2 regions of the Veillonella sp. AS16 genome follow, and region 2 is predicted to be linked to the other one. Evidence: riboswitches for the same ligand, from Rfam matches in the RefSeq annotation. Region 2 holds a riboswitch; the other holds the start of a gene.
The links. A riboswitch is a leader RNA that binds a small molecule or an ion and turns the genes downstream of it on or off. The one in region 2 is predicted to bind thiamine pyrophosphate.
Positions count from the first base shown of each region.

Region 1: another riboswitch for thiamine pyrophosphate. It lies ahead of thiD (bifunctional hydroxymethylpyrimidine kinase/phosphomethylpyrimidine kinase); the one in region 2 lies ahead of thiC (phosphomethylpyrimidine synthase ThiC).

Region 1 covers NZ_AZYX01000022.1:140,967-144,391, reverse strand. The annotation lists gene modB (molybdate ABC transporter permease subunit) at 1-402, shown strand, start outside; gene HMPREF1521_RS08580 (ATP-binding cassette domain-containing protein) at 413-1,048, shown strand; TPP riboswitch at 1,181-1,275, shown strand; gene thiD (bifunctional hydroxymethylpyrimidine kinase/phosphomethylpyrimidine kinase) at 1,371-2,159, shown strand; gene thiM (hydroxyethylthiazole kinase) at 2,194-3,425, shown strand, end outside.
Region 2 covers NZ_AZYX01000019.1:182,403-185,827, forward strand. The annotation lists gene HMPREF1521_RS06865 (superoxide dismutase) at 1-250, opposite strand, end outside; gene thiC (phosphomethylpyrimidine synthase ThiC) at 586-1,890, opposite strand; TPP riboswitch at 1,970-2,076, opposite strand; gene HMPREF1521_RS08835 (hypothetical protein) at 2,127-2,597, opposite strand; gene HMPREF1521_RS06880 (cysteine hydrolase family protein) at 2,697-3,236, opposite strand; gene HMPREF1521_RS06885 (phosphatidylglycerophosphatase A) at 3,324-3,425, opposite strand, start outside.

The DNA.
Region 1 (3,425 bases), on a different contig from region 2:
GCATCTTCTGTCATCGCCTTTCCGCTGTTTTATCAGACGGTGCGCTCCGCATTGCAGTCCGTGGATCATAATATGGAGGATGTGGCGCGTACATTGGGGGCGTCGGAGCTGCGTATCTTCTTTACCATATCGATTCCGTTGGCCTGGAAAGGCATTTTGACGGGCAGTATTCTCGCTTTTTGTCGTGCCATGGGCGAGTTCGGGGCCACTATTTTGATTGCCGGCAATATTCCGGGGCTCACACGCACTATGCCGCTTGCGATTTACTCCTATGTAGAGGCGGGACAGTATATGGACGCCTTTGAACTGGTTATTTATATCTGTGTGCTTACATTGGCTTTATTGAGCGGTATTCATATCCTTACAAAGGGAACGTTATTCCGTCAAATCGATCACAATTAGGGAGGGGACTATGATAACTTTTTCTTTTTCCGTAGTCAGACCTTCTATTATTGTGAAAGCTGACGGTGTTTTATCGAATGGAATCACGGTTTTGACGGGGCAGTCCGGCAGTGGTAAAAGCACTTTCATTAAGTGTGTCGCAGGTCTTGTGAAGCCTACGACGGGCATCATTCGTTATGATGCGACCACCTGGGTGGATAGAGACAGAAAAATTTGGGTGCCGGCGCAGGATCGTCAGGTAGGGTATATGCCGCAAGGGAATATCGTATTTCCTCATTTGTCGGTGGAAAACAATATCAAGTACAGTAAACGCGGAACGCCTGAAATGTGTGAGAACCTATTGGCGCGATTGGGTCTTGAAAAGTATCGCCATACAAAGGCGGGGCAGTTATCCGGCGGTGAGCAGCAGCGAGTCGCGTTGGGACGTGCTCTTTACTCGAAACCGACCATATTGTTGCTGGATGAACCGTTATCGGCGCTCGACTGGACTCTGCGTAAACATGTGCGCGAGGATTTGGTATCCATTATCCGAGAGTGGGAGGTGCCTTGTGTATGGGTGACTCATGACGAGAGTGAAGCCGCAACGGTAGGTGATCGTCATTGGACCTGTGAAGGGGGACACATTGTTATACCGGAAAATGGATAGTCTTATATGGCATGCAGGAGTCGCATTGAACGGCAACAATTATTTTGTTGTATATAACATAAATGCATTGAATTTAACATAAATGTTATTGCATATGACGAATAATAATGTTATAAATAGAGTATAAAAATATATTGCCACTAGGGGTGCTTTTGCTGAGATTGAGTATTCAAAACCCTAGACCTGATCCGGATAATACCGGCGTAGGAAAGTGGAGTGATACAGAATGCATAACGAGACCATTCCATTTTGGATGGTCTTTTTTTGTCGGTTATTTGTAAAACACCCGGAGTGGAGGATGAATGAAGGTATAGGAGGTATTATGAAGCTGCATACTGCATTGTCTATAGCCGGTACGGACCCGAGCGGCGGGGCCGGCATTATGGCTGATTTAAAATCTTTTCAGAGTCGTCAGGTTTACGGTATGGCCGTTGTCACCTCTGTAGTCGCTCAAAATACGACAGGCGTTCATCATGTGGAACATGTGTCTCTTGAAAGTATTGAGCAACAGCTGCACGACGTTTATTCGGATATTGAGCCGGAAGCGGTCAAGACGGGGATGATCGCCTTACCGGAGATGATGGATGTAATGTATCCCTATTTGAATCGATCTATTCCGTATGTAATGGATCCCGTCATGATTGCCACCAGCGGAGACAGACTTGTATCCGATGAAGCAATAAATTTTCTGAAAACGAAACTTATCCCATTGGCCAGTGTGGTAACGCCGAATCGCAGTGAGGCGGAGGTTCTGGCGGATATGTCTATTTCATGTGAAAGTGACATCGCTACGGCGGCAAAGCGCATATTATCAGACATGGGACCGCAGGTTGTCGTTATCAAGGGCGGACATATAGGAAGAGATGCGACGGATTATGCTTTCACAAAAACGGGGGAGACCCGTTGCTGGACGAGCTCCAAATACGATACGGTTCATACGCATGGTACTGGGTGCACCTTTTCGGCGGTCATTACGGCGGAACTCGCTAAGGGGCGTGATGTGATGGATGCGATCGGTTTCGCAAAGGAGTATATTTCACTTGCCATTAAGCATAATCCGGGGCTAGGGCATGGTTGCGGTCCCGTTAATCATATGGCGATGAAACAATAGCAATGAACGATGAATAAAACTATAGAGGTGAGTGATGAGAAATCAGGAAAATCCGTATATGGGCGGTCGTACATGGCCGGAATTCCATATATTACAGGAATTACGAACGAAAAATCCCCTTGTAATCTGTATTACTAATGATGTGGTTAAGGCGTTTACCGCTAACGGGTTATTGGCAGCAGGGGCTTCTCCGGTGATGAGTGAATGTGTGGAGGATTTGGAAAACCTCATTGTTCATGCATCGGCTATGCTCATCAATATCGGAACGGTAACACCGGATACATTTGAATACTATAAATCCGCTTTGTGTCTGGCGAAACAGCATCGTGTACCGGTCGTACTGGATCCCGTCGGTTGCCACGCCGGAGCTTATCGTTTATCCGTTGCGCTGGATTTATTGAGGACTCAAGGTATATCCTTGCTACGGGGCAATCAAAGTGAGATTAAAGCTGTTTATGAAGCTCTTTGTAACGATAAACATGAGTCCCTGCCCGGTAGCGGGCAAGGTGTCGATGGCGGACAGGTTGAAGATATTTCTTCTGTAACATATAATGTATCTCGATTACTTCATTGTCCTGTCGTTGCCACGGGAGAAATTGATTGTGTGTCTGACGGTACACGTGTTTACGGCGTGCCTCACGGACATTCTCTGATGGCATCCGTGACGGGAACAGGCTGTTTACTCGGTGCTGTACTGGCGGCCTTTTTAAGCATTGCCCGGACCGTTTCAAATCGGCTCTCTCAGGCGGAATTTTTAGCGTATGTTCTGGCTTATTACGATATTGCCGGTGAAAGGGCCGCTGAATCATGCGGTATGGTACCGGGCAGTTTCGGCACGGCTTTCATCAATGAACTGTATACGATGGATGATACGGCGCTGCATGATGTCGATGTGATGCGATCCGTAGTAATACCTGAACAGTTGAAGGTATATTTCATATGCGGTACGCAGGATGTAGGTTATAGGGACGATGTATTACTGAAGACCGTTGAAGCCGCATGTAGAGGTGGCGTGACCTGCTTTCAGTATCGGGAAAAAGGGAGTAATACTCTAAACGGAAGCGATAAGTTTGAAATGTCACAGAAACTGAAAGATATTTGCGCCGCATATCATGTGCTTTATATCGTTGATGACGATGTGGAGCTTGCCGTGGCTGTCGGTGCGGACGGTGTTCATGTGGGGCAGGAGGACATGAACCTGGAGTCTGTTCGCAACCATATGGGACATAAGGTTGTGGGCATTTCGATTCACTCACAGGAAGAACT
Region 2 (3,425 bases):
TATGATTTTTATGACCGCCGCCGTTATTGATAACAGCTTGACGAATATCTTCCGGCACATTGGCAATATCGCCGAGAATGCAGTCTACACAACCATACGGGAGATCCGGATATTTCGCAATCGCCGCGTTCAAATTATTCACATACGCTTGATGATGCTTATCATGATGAATCTGCATGGTTTCTTTATCGATAACAGGCTCTAAAAAATCATAAGCATACGGTAACGGTGCAAGTTCAAAAGGTTTCATAATGGTCCTCCTTATAATCAGGGCGTGGAACGACATCACTATAACGTTAATCTGTCCTATCGTTCCTGTGAAAGCGATTCGATGCACCTGCATCACTACTATATAATCAATCATCAAGACATATGATTAGAAACTATCTCATCTGCATGATTTGCATGTCGTATATCTGCATAAGCTTCATACCGTATATGGATAATATTCTTTACTATGCGTCAATAAATTGATATGAATTATCATTTGATACTTATTGTACTATTTATATAGAAAATCGTCAATATAATATGATGTATAGCTAAAAAATATCCCCATATAACGATTCGTCTTGAAAAATATCATTATAGGATATCTATATATTCGCTATTCAACGCCTTGTTCATACTTCGCACGGCACAGAACTTGCCGCACATGCTGCAGGTTTCGCCGTGATCTTCCTCCGGCGCACGACTGTCGCGGATGCTTCGCGCTCTTTCAGGGTCAATAGCACATGCATATTGCTGCTCCCAGTCGAGATCCTTTCTCGCGTCCGCCATCGCATCATCCCGATTGCGTGCTCCGGGAATACCTCGCGCGATATCGGCCGCATGGGCTGCAATTTTAAAGGCCATGATGCCCTCTTTCACATCATCAGCATTAGGCAGCGCCAAATGTTCCGCAGGTGTCACATAACACAGGAACGATGCACCGTGCATTCCCGCCACGGCTCCGCCAATAGCAGCCGTAATATGATCATAACCGGGTGCAATATCCGTAACCAAGGGTCCCAACACATAAAATGGGGCGCCGCCGCACAAAGAATCCTCCAGTTCCATATTCGCCTGAATCTGGTTGAGCGGCACATGTCCGGGGCCTTCCACGATAACCTGCACGCCTTTTTCGCGAGCCCGTTTAGTCAATTCACCTAATCGCACCAGCTCCTCTATCTGGCACACATCCGTAGCATCCGCAAGACATCCGGGTCGACAGGCATCCCCCAGGGATATCGTCACGTCATAAAGTCGACAAATCTCCAATATATCATCAAAGTATTCATTGAATGGATTTTCCTTGCCGGTCATACTCATCCACGCAAATAACAGACTGCCGCCGCGGCTTACAATGTTTAATCTGCGCTTATACTTTCTGATTTGATCGATGGTCTGCCGCGTTATGCCGCAGTGCAGTGTCACAAAGTCGACACCGTCCTCCGCATGTAAGCGTATGGTATCCAAAAAGTCCTCCGCCGTGAGCTCCGCCAAATCCTTTTTATGATGAATAACGCTGTCATATACGGGAACCGTACCGATCATGGCTTTACACTCACCGGTCAGCTTGCGTCTGAAAATTCTGGTATCTCCATGCGTCGATAGATCCATAATCGATTCGGCCCCCAATTGAATGGCCCAATTTACCTTTTCCATTTCACTGTCATAATCCGTTACATCCCTTGATGTCCCCAAATTGACATTGATCTTCGTCCGCAAAGCTTTGCCGATTCCCTCAGGGTCGATAGAGGTGTGGTTCCGATTACACGGAATCACGACCTGTCCGGCGGCGACCAAATCCCGCAACCGCTCTTCAGGAATATCTTCCTTTCGGGCGACGACTTTCATTTCATCTGTAACAAAGCCTTTTTTAGCGGCTTCCAATTGAGTATAAAACATTTTACATTTCCTCCTCTTGAATATAACCATTCAGCTTTGTATACAAGAAAAAGGGCATCGATACTCGATCGATACCCTTTTATGGTGTCTGCGTGCTTCCTACGCGGGCATGATCCCGATCAGGTCAAAGGTCAGGTGCTGATAGCCCTTTCTCAGCCTATTCCATAGGCTCCCTTGCATACTCTGCTATGTAATTCTTCTACAGCATATCATTCTTTAAATAATAATTCAATCCATCAACGAACCAGATTAGGATACGGACCGCCGGTTAATACCCTCCAGGATTCCGCAACAATACCTAAAAAGCCCTGATTATAACCGAATGTATTATTCAAATCCTGTTCTTTCCAGGTTTGGTCTTCCTGATCGTATGTATACACCACATTCCACGGATCATCATATATACGCATGATAACCATGCTGCCGGGTTTCATATCCTGCGCCGGAACGATCCACTCGTCGCCATCGTCCAGCACCAGACCGGACACGGTTTTAACGGAATACACAATTCTATCCGGACTTTCAGAGATTACTTTCACAGAGGACTTGTCCAGATACGTACCATAGTTCATGTGCCCATAGGTTAAAATATAATTCGGATCGCCATTCAGATGTTTAGGATATACATAGGCAAAGGTATTTCTTAGCCCTCCGAAGAAGAATAAAAGTACTAATGCAATAGCCCCTAATAATGCTATCTTTTTCATGCGCAACCCTCCTTTATATTGACCTACGCGGACAACAACTGCGTCCATCATGACAAATGTCAATTATGTATACAGCAATACCCCCCGCCACAATGAGGTTCAGTCAATAATGCACTGACAGGCCTGCATCGTTTTGAGCGCCGCATCATGCGATTCCCGGGTAACCCCCGCACAACTGGACGCGTCCACATGAATCGGGACCTCCGGCAACCCCGCTTTCAGAATAAGCGCATTCGATACGACGCAGATGTCCGTACAGAGGCCCACAAGCGTAATCGATTCAATGGGGTTAACCGTATGCATACCTTCCAAACGGCTCAACAGCTCAAAGGACGCAAAATTCGGCTTATCTATGAATGACACGGGACTCATGATTTTACGGCTTTCAGCGGCCTCAATCAGCCCGTCCATGATATGCCAGCCGTCTGTTCCTTTTATGCAGTGCGGCACCGGTAAAAGCTGCCCCTCCTGGCTTTCAAGGTAATGACTGTCATGAGTATCTCGCGTAAATATGATAGGTCCATGAAAGGATTCTATTTTTTTACGCACATTGGCGACGATGGCCTCCGCCTGAGGCGAACCGAGGGCCCCGTCCACAAAATCATGTTGCATATCGATAACTACAAGAACGCTCTGCATATGACCTCCTGTACATTAAGTGTACTAATATATCTGCCGTTAATTATTTCTATACCCGTACTTCTTCAAACCGACCGCACCATCTGTTTACTCTTCCGCCAACGCATGCTGCACGCGATGTGGTTCATTATGAGCAATGCGACCCGCCGCCGCAGCGGCTACGGCGCCTACCAGATCATCGAGGAATGT